Regions from separate parts of the Fictibacillus enclensis genome, predicted to be linked through region 3. Evidence: riboswitches for the same ligand, from Rfam matches in the RefSeq annotation. Region 3 holds a riboswitch; each other region holds the start of a gene.
What was found. Region 3 has a riboswitch for S-adenosylmethionine ahead of QNH15_RS22030 (alpha/beta hydrolase family protein). Riboswitches for the same ligand answer to the same signal wherever they lie in the genome.
Positions count from the first base shown of each region.

Region 1 (3,092 bases), 560 kb from region 3:
ATCCAAAATGAAGCCGGCTATATGGTGGAATGGGAAAAGACCGAAGACGGACAATTTGAATTAAAGGAGTTTAACTGCCCTATTGCCAAAGTGGCAAATGAATACCAACAGGCCTGTTCCTGTGAACTGTCTCTGTTCCAAAAAATGCTTGGCACAGAGAAGGTCGAACGGACACAGTGCTTGGCAAAAGGCGGCTCCTATTGCAAATACTTGATTTCTGAAGAGAAAAACGCTTAAATACCCTAACGGCAGAGCAGTCGATAGGGTTTCTTTTTTAGTAGTAAATAAAGAAAGGAGCCTGTTTTTTTCTGCAGGCTCCTTTCTTTATTCATTATTGAACCTTTACAATCACGCGTCCTTTGTTGTTGCCTTCCACCGTAGCGCGTAAAATATCCGGAAGCTCATCAAGGGTGACTTCTTGTCCCATTATATCCCCTGCATGCTCAGTTTTTAAATCTGTGGCAATGCGCTCCCAAATGGTATTCCTGACTGTTGCCGGGCAAAAAACCGAATCGATTCCGAGAAGGTTGATCCCTCGTAAAATAAAGGGATATACTGTGGTATGAACATCGGTTCCCCCTGTTAGTCCGGAAACCGCAACAGAACCGCCGTATTGAATCGAGCTCAGCAGGAATTCAAGTGTTTTTCCTCCTACTGGATCAACGGCTGCTGCCCAGCGCTGGGAATAAAGGGGTATGTTGTCTTTTTTTACCACTTCATCACGGTCAATGATGTCACTCGCTCCAAGTTCTTTTAAATAACTGTGCTCTGATTCCTTGCCGGTACTTGCTGTGACACGGTAGCCAAGATTGGAAAGCATGGATACCGCTTGGCTGCCCACGCCTCCGGTTGCTCCCGTCACAATCACAGAGCCGCTTTCTGGAGTTATACCGTGCTCCTGAAGGCGATGGACCGACAGTGCAGCAGTGAAGCCAGCAGTTCCATATAGCATTGCATCTTTTAACGTTAGTCCCTCGGGAAGGGGAACCACCCATTCCGCGGGAACTCTTGCGTATTCACTGTACCCGCCAAAATGGGAAACACCGAGCTTATAGCCCGTTACAAGAACCTTGTCCCCTTCCTGAAAGTCAGGTGAAGAAGAATGGGAAACGGTTCCTGACAAATCAATTCCGGGAATCATGGGGTAGTGGGTTACGATGGAACTTTTATTTTGTGCTGCCAGTCCGTCTTTATAATTGACGCTTGAATAAGCCACCCTTATGGTGACTTCGCCTTCTAGAAGATCGTCGAGAGATAACTCCTTTTTTGTAATATCGACCTGATCATTGTTTTTCTCGAGAACGATGGCTTGAAATGGCATGAGATTCCTCCTTTTATATGACTATCATCTAATAAGTAATACCCTTTCATCAGATCGGGTTAAACGGCAGAAATATTTATTTTTATTATTTTACATATATGTTTAAAAAAGGTTGTTGTATTGATGAAGGCAGGGGGAAGGAAAATGTTTGTTGGAATACCTTTATTAATCGCTGCTGTCCTGGGAATTTTAGTTATACTTTTAACCTGGTGGTTTAGGAAACACAAATTATCTTTATTCAATCGCGGGTTACATGATGGCTACAAAAAAACTTTCGCCAAGGCAAAACTCTGTAAAAATAAAAAACAATTGACACGAAGGATAAAGTTCAGTATTATTCAAACTAACTTAATATTCAGATGTATCTTATCCAGAGAGGTGGAGGGACTGACCCGATGAAACCCGGCAACCAGCAGGAAATGCATGGTGCTAATTTCAGCAGAACAGTATGTTCTGAAAGATGAGAGCCGACGGTGAAAACTGCGACCTCTTCTTTTGGAAGGGGTCTTTTTTATAGGCTCTTAATGAACAAATACATATTAAGAAGGAGAGATGGAACATGAGTGAAGAAAGAGAATACGGGTTTGAAACGATTTCATTGCACGAGGGGCAAAAAGTGGATCCAACAACAGGGGCAAGAGCAGTTCCGATCTACCAGACAACATCCTATCAGTTTGACAGCACAGAGCATGCTGCGAATTTGTTTGGACTAAAAGAATTCGGAAACATCTACAGCCGGATCATGAACCCGACGCAGGACGCGTTTGAGCAGACCATCGCCAAGCTAGAAGGAGGAGTTGGGGCGCTTGCGGTTGCGTCCGGTCAGGCAGCCATTACCTATTCCATCGTAAATATTGCAGGTGCCGGAGATGAGGTTGTTGCCTCAGGATCCTTGTACGGGGGAACGTATAACCTGTTTGCCAATACGCTGCCAAAGCTTGGGATAAATGTGAACTTTGCTGAGCTCGATAACCTGCAATCCTTTAAGGATGCCATCACAGAAAAAACAAAAGCCCTTTATATAGAAACCATCGGAAATCCAAAGATTGATGTGGCGGATATTTCAGCGATTGCGGATATTGCACACGAAGCGGGTGTGCCGCTGATTGTGGACAACACATTTGCCACACCTTATCTTTGCCGTCCGATTGAACATGGAGCCGATATTGTAGTCCATTCAGCAACCAAATTTATCGGCGGGCATGGTACGTCCATTGGTGGCTTGATTATTGATTCCGGAAAATTTGACTGGACCAACGGCAAGTTTCCAGGATTGACAGAACCGGATAACAGCTATGGAGGCGTAGTTTATACAGAAGCGGTCGGACCATTGGCGTATATCATTAAAGCACGTGTTCAGCTTTTAAGAGACCTTGGATCTTGCGTATCGCCATTCAACTCCTTCTTGTTCATTCAGGGGCTGGAGACACTGTCTCTGCGGGTAGAACGCCATTGCGAAAATGCATTGAAAGTGGCGAAGTTCCTGCAGCAGCATCCTGCAGTTGATTGGGTCAACTATCCTGGCCTCGAGGACAACCAATACCATGAACTGGCAAACAAATATTTGCCAAAAGGTGCTGGAGCGATTCTTACGTTTGGTGTAAAAGGCGGAGTCAAAGAAGGAAGCAAACTCATCGAAAATGTGAAACTTTTCTCCCACCTTGCCAATGTAGGAGATTCAAAATCCCTCATCATCCACCCTGCGAGTACAACGCATCAGCAGTTGACTGAGGAAGAGCAGCGCAAAGCAGGAGTTGCTCCTGAGATGGTA
Region 1 covers NZ_CP126109.1:3,675,276-3,678,367, reverse strand. The annotation lists gene QNH15_RS19290 (helix-turn-helix transcriptional regulator) at 1-237, shown strand, start outside; gene QNH15_RS19285 (acrylyl-CoA reductase family protein) at 332-1,321, opposite strand; SAM riboswitch class I at 1,685-1,788, shown strand; gene QNH15_RS19280 (homocysteine synthase) at 1,881-3,092, shown strand, end outside.
Region 1: it holds a riboswitch for S-adenosylmethionine, as region 3 does, so the genes downstream of both, QNH15_RS19280 (homocysteine synthase) here and QNH15_RS22030 (alpha/beta hydrolase family protein) in region 3, are expected to answer to the same signal.

Region 2 (3,092 bases), 1.5 Mb from region 3:
AACAGTTCTCGTGTTTCTGCATGGCTCAGAGGAGCTGTCGGTTCATCAAGAATGAGAAACCGGCACTGAGCCGAAACAGCCCGCGCAATCAATACCATCTGCTTTTGCGCAAGCGTCAGCTCGCTGACGAGCTTTTTGGAGGATACGTGTATGTTCATTTCCTCCAAAAGATGCGAAGCCTTTTGGTGGAGGGTTTTCCAGCGCACGAGCTGCTTTTTTCCCATTTCATTGACCAGGTCATGCAGGAGAATGTTCTCCCCCACCGTCAAATAGGGAACCAGAACTGTGTCCACCTCCTGATGGACAATTTGGATGCCTTCATTCAGTGCGTCCTTTGGTGAAGATATATCTACGTTCTTTCCGTCAATCTGAACAGAGCCGGTGTAATGGGTATAGGCACCCGTCAGCACCTTCATCAGCGTTGATTTCCCGGCGCCATTTGCCCCGATCAGTGCATGAACACGGCCAGTTTTACTTTTAAAATCAACCTCATTCAGCGCCTTTACCCCGGGAAACTCAATACTTATGTTCTTCATCTCGAGCAGTGCCATCGGCCGGTCTCCTTTATTCAAAGCAAACACCCTCTGCTGCTAGCCGAAGAGAGTGTTTGTATGTTTATTTTTTGTAATGGTCTTTCAGCGTGTCCATCCAATCTTCATCAAACGCGGCCGATTGTCCCCACCCTTTAATTTCCTTGGACAGGTTAACCATATTTACGCCCTCGGAGGATTTTTGAAGATCCCTTTGGGAAACGAGAGAAGCGTCCAGGTCATATTTTTGCGGTGTTTTTTCACCGGCAATTTTTTTTGCAAGGATTCTCATATCCACTGCACCGATCAGCTTTGGATCAACCGCTGCAGTATATTTCCATGGGCTGTCCTTCTTTTGGATTTCCTGAAGATCCGCGTTGGAGACATCAATGCCGTAAATTTTAATCTCATCTCGGCCCGCTTCTTTAATGGCACGAGCGGCTCCGATGGCAAATGCATCCCATGTCGCAAAGATCGCATCAATCTCTCCCTTTTTATGCTTGTTCAGCATGGCGGTAACGGCATTTTGCGTTTGAACGGAGGTGTCCGCTGAAGCTACACCAAAGCGCTCCACTTCTTTAATGCCAGGGTTATTTTTCAACGTTTCTTTATAAACAGCATTGCGGCGAACCATTGGCGGAAACCCGTCCACCCACAGGTACACGATGTTTGCTTTGCCTTTTTGTTCTTTCACAAGCTGGTCCAATGCCAGCTTGGCCAATGCTTCATCGTCCTGGGATGTAAGTGTCACACCATCCACCTTGGCGAGGTCCGGATTGGAGTCAAAAGTCACGACACTCTTTCCTTTATCTCTGAGCTTTTGGATATCATTGATTGTTGCCGCATCATCTCCATGAGAAATAATGAAGCCGTCATAGTCCTCATTGGCCGCCTGGGCGATCGCATCGTGGAACTTCGCTGTATCTCCGTTGGCCGTATAGATATCAACGGTAAAACCGAGCGCTTCCCCTTCGGCCTTCGCTCCTGCCAAAAACTGTGCCGTATGATCATCTCCACCGATCTTTCGGATAACTTTGATTTTGGCACCCTGCCCCTTGGCGAATCGTTTTGGCACATTATCAAACGACACATTTTCATGTTTCTTTTCAGATGATGCCGTGTTACTGCCTGACGAGCAGCCTGTTAACAATAATGAGAGTGCGACCGCAGAGACTGCTGCGCTTTTTAAAAACTTCTTCATTTCCCCTATCCCCTTTTCTGTATGTCTCTCTCGTCTCAAAAGCTGCAGGGCCATCCCCTGAGCACATAAAAAAACCTCTCCGGGAAAGAGAGGTTTCATCGCCTATGTAGACAAGGATTCGTCCTCTCTCATCTTTCAAAACAGCATAGCTGTTTTGCAGGATTTAGCACCAATTCCATAAATGGAACGGTTGCCGGGCGTCATAGGGCCAGTCCCTCTGCCACTCTTGATAAGAGATTGAATATTGAGTTAGTTAAAAATATAGTTATAACTTTAATCGGCGGAGAGAGGAAAGTCAATATATTTTTAAAAGGTTATTTTAAAAACCTTCGTTGCTTTTAGTGGTTGATTTCCGTTTGAGGATGCTCGCTTTCATCAATGAAGATTATATCACCCCATAATATGTAAATAAAAAACAGTGCTTTTATTCAACGCTGCTACGGATCTATCAAGAAATATCCCCGCCAAAAACCGCGACATTCTGTACCTCTGGCGCAAACACCCGGCCATTCCATTTCATTGTGGTCTGCACATAACCGAGCCGGTCGGCGTTATACTGGCCGGCGATGTTCTGGTAAGCCAGTAATTCATAGGTGCCATTGCGGTCAAAGTCGACCGGGTAAAGACCTGACAGTCCGGAAACAAATCCCTGGATGGGTTTTTTCAGCTTGCCATTGGGATAATAAATCTCTGACAAGTACTCCCTGCCCCTGGTGGTCAGATCGATAATAAATTTCTGGTTCGTGGTGTAGCTGTTTACCTGAACTTTGTAGTAGTCGAGGTAAAAGACCCGGTATTTGAAGCGGTCATTAAAGACATCAGAATCAAACAACGTCCTGAACTGGCTGCCTCTATAGGCAAACACATTGGCATTGATCATGCCGCCGCTTCCACCTGTATCCATTACCACCATGATGTCTTCCACCCTGTCTCCAGTAAAGTCACCAAGAAAAAGCGTGGGTTTGTATCCTTGGTTTTGCTTGAGTGGTATTTGTGTATACTGATTGGTCTTTCCATCCTGCACAACTATCATGATATTGACCCAAAATGGACTGTCCGGTGTTTTTTCAGCAGTAATATAAACGGTATCGATGGAGTTGTCGCCGATGACATTCCCCTTTTTCATATCGACGACCTGCCGCTCTCTGTACATGGCTATCCCCTGCCTTCCCACTGTTTTCATAACACATTGTATGAGAAAGGCCCGGTTTTGGTTTTTATTCTCAATCGTGTTACACTACAAAAAAACTCAAGCAGGTGCATTCGTGGATATTAAACAACTACAGTACTTTATAGAAGTGGCAAAATACAATAGCTTTACCCGGGCAGCTGACGCTCTTTTTATCACTCAGCCGACGATC
Region 2 covers NZ_CP126109.1:656,586-659,677, reverse strand. The annotation lists gene QNH15_RS03540 (sugar ABC transporter ATP-binding protein) at 1-551, opposite strand, end outside; gene QNH15_RS03535 (sugar ABC transporter substrate-binding protein) at 616-1,731, opposite strand; SAM riboswitch class I at 1,857-1,967, opposite strand; gene QNH15_RS03530 (hypothetical protein) at 2,180-2,884, opposite strand; gene cidR (cidABC operon transcriptional activator CidR) at 2,997-3,092, shown strand, end outside.
Region 2: it holds a riboswitch for S-adenosylmethionine, as region 3 does, so the genes downstream of both, QNH15_RS03535 (sugar ABC transporter substrate-binding protein) here and QNH15_RS22030 (alpha/beta hydrolase family protein) in region 3, are expected to answer to the same signal.

Region 3 (3,092 bases):
GGCGGCTTGGACGGACATGATATCCAGCGGAGGGCAGCGATTGAAGCAGGATCCTGGCTCGCACCTGGAGGAAGTCTGCTCATGGAAACAAGCTCCCGCCAATCAGCAGAAACATGGCGGATTTTTCAGGAGCAGGGCCTGAGTTCAACAGTGGTCTGTTCCTCAGAGCTCCAAGCAACAGTGGTTATTGGCACAAAGCAAAAAAGCCGGATCAGCGCGTTTTAGCTGATCTGGCTTTACCCGTCTGGCGTCTTATCTTTTTGCTTTTCGGTAACCGGCTTTTTGGGCTTCTGCCTCTGAGCAAAACATGACCTCGGCTTTTGTTACATCATAAGATTGGCCGCCGGGAACATGGTAGATCATCGACTGCTTATTGCCTTTTATGTTGCATTTTCCTTTGGGTTTCTCATTTGAAGGGGGATTGGCAGGCTGTTTGTTTTCATTAGAAGATGGGCTCTTGGAATTTTCATGAAAACCGTCCTTCTGGGCATAGTTCTCGATGGACCAGATGCCAATGCCTTTTTGCTGGGCTTTTTCCTGTGTGGCGCGGAACTGGTCTACATATTTTGTATTGGGCGGATACACATAAGCCACCCGGGCCAGTCCTTTTTCCAAAAGCAGCTGGTTAAAGTTTTGTTTGCCAATCCATATGTAAGCAAGCAGTCTTCCATACTTGTCACGTTCGGAAATATCCAGCTCAACGCCTACTTTTTTACCGGTTAACTGTGTTTTTGTAAATTTTGAACTCTCCGGACCGAATGGCTGAACACCAAGCCTTGGGTGTTTCGTTTCGGGAGTGTCCACGAGCAGCATACGGACACGTTCTGTTTTTCCATTCTTGAATTTAACATCGAGTGTATCTCCATCTACTACATATGTGACAGTTGCGGGTGTTCCTTTAATCGCAGCGCTCTGCCCATCGGGAATGCTGATCTCCTGAACCGGTGAGCATGCGGCAGCGAACACAGCTAGTAAACATACCATTGCTATACCGAGCAGCTTTTTAGGGGAATTTTTTTCCACGATCTTCGTTCTCTCCTCTATCTATGTATTGCCGATAATTTGTAAAATCACAAAAGCTATTATACTACGTTATTCACTCACAGAGTGTTTTTCAATAAAAAAAGCATCATGATCGATTAGATCGTGATGCGGTCTGTGGCTGACTGGCGGTTAAGCCAGTTCAATGTATTGGTAAGAAGTTCATTAAAATGATGGATAGAAGAAAAGGTATGATTCGCTCCTTTAATGAGCTTACATTCACTAGTTCCATGAATTCTATGGGAGCCGCTGTCATAGAACTGGGTGCAGTATACGCTTGGAATGTCTTTATCCTCTGTTCCATGGAGAAGTAAAATGTCACCTGTAAACTGTGCCAGCTCCTTCATGGGCTGGTAGGATTGAAGGGACTGGAGAAAATCAGCTTTTAATGAATATCCCAGATGATCAACATACCCTTTTGTCGTTAAACTTTGGCATTCGTCCTTTCCAACAATATTCACGATATCATGGTAGGGATTTCCTACCGAAGCCCAGAGAATCAGGTCTTTTACCCTCGGATCGACTGCCGCAGTCTGAACCGCCACGGCTCCTCCCAAACTATGGCCAAGGAGAATGATCTCCCTGGAATCGACGCAGGGCAGCTTTGAGGCATAATTAATAGCAGCCTGTGTCTGACTGATTAAATCTTGAAATGTATTTTCTCCATAGCTGCCTTCGCTTTCTCCACAGCCGGCATAGTCAAAACGCAAAACGACAAACTCGCTCGCGGAAAGCTGCTTGGCCGTTTTTACAAAGAGGCGGTCCACACCGATTCGGTTGCTTGTAAAACCGTGGCAGATGATGACAATCGGCAATTTGGCCTGGGGAATCCCTAAGGTGTGCCGCGGATAGTGAACGGTGGCGGTTAATTTGCAATCCTTCCATAGAAAACAACCTTGCTTTTCCATATGAACATCTCCTCAATCCTTTATAATTAACTAATCTTATCTTTTTAGTAGGAATTAAAGTAAATAAAAACCCCTTCTTATGTTTCCTGAAACATAAGAAGGGGTTGAATGAACGAATCACGTCAACACATTTCTTATCTTTCAAGCCAGCAGCTTGTTGAATGTGGCACAGTGCTCCTAAGGGAGTCTGTTGCCGAGGCTTCACAGGGTCAATTCCCTCCGCCTCTCTGGATAAGAAGTATAGAATTTTAATTTAATGTATGATATTTTTAATAGTTTGTCAATTGTATAAGATAAGTTGATTATAGAATATGAACCTTTTCAAAAAAAGGTATCAAAAATAATGCATTTGTCCCTTCCTTTTCTTCTGCAGTACATTAAAGTATGTTGGCATTAAATCTTTTATATTGTAAAATAATAACATAGTAGATTAATAGAATGATTAGGAAGAAGGTTGAGCGTGTTAGAAAAGATTAATCATCAGCTAGAGCGATTCATGCCACTCATTACCCCGGTCAGTGTACTCTTGGGCATGCTTTTGACACATGAGCTAAAAAACTTTCTGTTTCTCGTTCCGTGGATTTTTGCGTTTATGACATTTTCGGGCAGCCTTGGCTCAAACTTTACCCATTTACGCAATACGTTGTCTCGTCCTATCCCCATTTTTATTGGGTTGGCCATTCTGCACGTTATTATGCCCTTGTGGGCGTGGGCAGTGGGACACATTGCGTTTTCCACCGATCCTTACACCATTACCGGACTGGTGCTTGCTATGGTCATTCCGTGCGGAATCACAAGCAGCATGTGGGTTTCCATTTATAAAGGAAACAGCACCCTTGCGTTATCCATCATATTAATTGATACATTGTTATCGCCTCTTGTGGTTCCATACAGCCTTTCTCTCTTTGTCGGAGAGTCTGTAGCCATCGAGGAATGGCCGATGGTCAAGGACCTGCTGGTTATGATTGTCATTCCTTCCATTGTAGGCATGATCCTAAATCACAAGACGAAGGGAAACATCAAATTGACGTTGGGAAAACGGATCGCCCCTGTATCGAAAATTTGTATGGCAGTCGTAGTCGCGATTAATGCATCGGTGGCAGCTCCTTATCTGAAGCATGTGGATAAAAAGCTGGTGTGGAT
Region 3 covers NZ_CP126109.1:4,236,348-4,239,439, reverse strand. The annotation lists gene QNH15_RS22040 (putative protein N(5)-glutamine methyltransferase) at 1-225, shown strand, start outside; gene QNH15_RS22035 (thermonuclease family protein) at 253-1,023, opposite strand; gene QNH15_RS22030 (alpha/beta hydrolase family protein) at 1,140-1,949, opposite strand; SAM riboswitch class I at 2,081-2,187, opposite strand; gene QNH15_RS22025 (bile acid:sodium symporter family protein) at 2,410-3,092, shown strand, end outside.

Region 4 (3,092 bases), 1.6 Mb from region 3:
GTTAGTTCATAGCGCATAAACGGTGTGATCAGGTAGATGCCATTGAAGAGTTCCGTGGCTGCATCAATTAATGACTTTGAAATCGCCAGTCCTTCACGAGCCGCGGCTAACGGATCATCCTTGAATTCCGCCATCCGGTTCCTTACTTCATCGCTCAGCTTGATGCCGGGCACTTCATAGTGAAGGAAATCGGCATTGCGGCTTGAAGTCAGCGGCATAATGCCCACATAGACCGGAACAGGGAGGTCTTTTACCGCCTCATGGAACTGCAACAGTTTTTCCTCGGAATAAACAGGCTGGCTGATAAAGTAGTCTGCACCGGCTTCTATTTTCTTCTCTGCGCGCTGGACAGCACGGTCGAGTGCTTTCACATTCGGATTAAAGGCCGCTCCCACGGTAAAATGTGTTTTCTCTCCGAGGTCTTTACCGGAGAGGGAGACCCCTTCGTTAAACTGCTTGATCATTTTGATCAACTCGATCGATGTTACATCATAGACGCTGGAGGCACCCGGAAAATCACCCACTTTTGCGGGATCACCGGTAATGGCCAGAATGTCATGAAGACCAAGCGTGTGAAGGCCCATCAAATGGGACTGCAAACCGATGATGTTCCGGTCACGGCAGGCCAGGTGGACGATGGGCTGGGCACCGGTCTGCGCTTTTGCAAGAGATGACAGAGAGGTGTTGCAAATTCTTGGCGATGCCAAAGAGTTGTCTGCCAGCGTAATCGCATCTGCGCCTGCTTCCTTGAGGGCTTTGGCGCCTTCGAAAAATCGCGTCGTATCCAGTTTTCGGGGAGGGTCGAGCTCCACAATGACCGATCGGCGTTCCTGCAGTATTTCCGGCAAAGAGATTTGAGGCTTTTGCCCGGATGATGCAACAGCAATCGGCTCTGGCCGCTGCCGAACATTTTTTTCGGTAACAGGTGAGAGACCGTTCAGTTCCTTTGCGAAGGCCTCTATGTGGGCCGGTGTGGTTCCACAGCAGCCGCCAAGCAGACGGACACCCTGATTTCTGAAAAGAGAAGCACTGTTTTTAAAATACTCCGCATCGCCTTCATATTGAAACTTGCCATCCGCATAGGAAGGAAGGCTCGCATTGGGATAGGCGGAAAGAAAAGCATGCTTTGGAATTTCTACTTCCTCCAGGGTTTTGATCATGTGGAAAGGGCCGAGCCGGCAATTGAGCCCGACGACATCGGATCCCAACTCTTCCAGCCGCTTGATCGCTGTATTCACCGGGGTTCTGTCGTTTAAGATGCCTACCTCCTGGAGGGAAATCTGTGATATGATCGGCAGATCGGTCTGGCTTCGGGCGATTTTAAGTACGGCCTCCAGTTCCTCCAGATCATAGAAGGTTTCCAGAAGAAGCCCGTCTACACCCTCAAGGAGAAGGCAGTACAGCTGCTCCCTGAAGCTTCTTTTTATTTCTTCAAGAGACAAAGAACTGGGGCCGGTTCCCCGTATACCCCCAATGGTTCCAAGCACGTACGCATTGCCGCCGGCTGCTTTTTTTGCAAGAGAAACGGCTGCGCTGTTTAATTCTTTTACCTGCTCCTCCAGTCCGTACCGCTGCAGCTTAATATAGTTGGCGCTGTACGTATTGGTCTGGATCACATTTGCCCCGGCCTGAATATAAGCCTGGTGAATCGACTGGATCTGTTCAGGGTGAGACAGATTCAGCTGCTCGAAACAGCAGTCGGTTCCATAGGAATACAGCAGCGTTCCCATGGCTCCGTCAGCGATCAGAATCTTGCTTTCTAGGTCTTTCAATAATCCCATTATGAGTCCTCCTGTTGGTTCGGTATCTTCCAGTGGCCCAAAAAAATAAAAAAAGCCTTCTTAAAGAAGAAGACTTTGAACATTCGATGTCATTCTTCTTATCTTTCAAGTTCTGCAATCGAACTTGTTGGACTTAGCACCTTTTCAGCTCGTAATCGCTGAAGGTTGCTGAGGTGTCAACGGGCCATTCCCTTAACCTCTCTGGATAAGAAACCAAATTGCTATAAAATTAGTTCTTTATACCTTACAATAATTATTAGAACATTTCAATAGCTTTTTACAATCTTGCCAGGATCGTATCAAACAGGAGGAATCCGGACGATGAAGAAGTTCGCCAACCTTGACGACATTGAAAATACACATACATTTAAAGACTTACTCCGCTGGCAGCGGGAAAGACGAAGCAATAAAAAGGATTTGACCCAACAAATTCAGCAGAGCACGAATAAAGAGCGTCAGAGATTAAAAGAAAACCGCAGCAAACACTCGATTACATGGATTGGCCATTCAACCTTTCTTTTGCAGGTGGGCGGACTGAATATCCTGACAGACCCTGTATGGGCTCCAAAAATGGGATTGCAAAAGCGGCTCACAGCCCCTGGGTTGTCCACCGGGCAGCTGCCGGAAATCGATCTTGTTCTTATCTCCCACGGACATTATGACCATCTTGATTTCAACAGCATCAAACAGCTAAAAGGAAAAATCTCTTTTTATGTGCCTGCCGGACTTAAAGGTTTGTTTCGGAAAAAAGGGTATCAGGCAGTAACAGAGGCCAACTGGTGGGAGGAGTTTGTGGACAGGGGCCTGAAGATTATGTTTGTTCCTGCCCAGCACTGGACGCGCAGGAGCGTTTTTGACATGAACACCTCCCATTGGGGAGGCTGGGTAATCCAAGACCTGAAAACGGGCGAAAGCGTTTATTTTGCCGGGGATACCGGTTATTTTCGTGGATTTCGGCAGATTGGAGAACGTTTGAAGCCGGATACGGTGCTTATGCCGATCGGTGCATATGAACCGGAATGGTTTATGAAGGTATCCCATATCAACCCGGAAGATGCGGTTAAAGCGTTTCTGGAAACAGGCGCTTCTCTCTTTATTCCCATGCATTACGGCGCCTACCGTCTGGCGGACGATACCGGACCGGAAGCCCTTCGGCGGCTTGAAAAAGAGTGGGAGAAACAGAGCCTTGATGAGGCGAGGTTGAAGGTTTTGTCGCTTGGGGAGACGCTTTGGAAGCAGCCGGTTTCGTAACTCGGGAGATTCTGGGGTTTTCACCTTTAAGGGACATTTATCATACACTACACTAACACT
Region 4 covers NZ_CP126109.1:732,469-735,560, forward strand. The annotation lists gene QNH15_RS03885 (bifunctional homocysteine S-methyltransferase/methylenetetrahydrofolate reductase) at 1-1,781, opposite strand, end outside; SAM riboswitch class I at 1,877-1,993, opposite strand; gene QNH15_RS03890 (MBL fold metallo-hydrolase) at 2,103-3,032, shown strand.
Region 4: it holds a riboswitch for S-adenosylmethionine, as region 3 does, so the genes downstream of both, QNH15_RS03885 (bifunctional homocysteine S-methyltransferase/methylenetetrahydrofolate reductase) here and QNH15_RS22030 (alpha/beta hydrolase family protein) in region 3, are expected to answer to the same signal.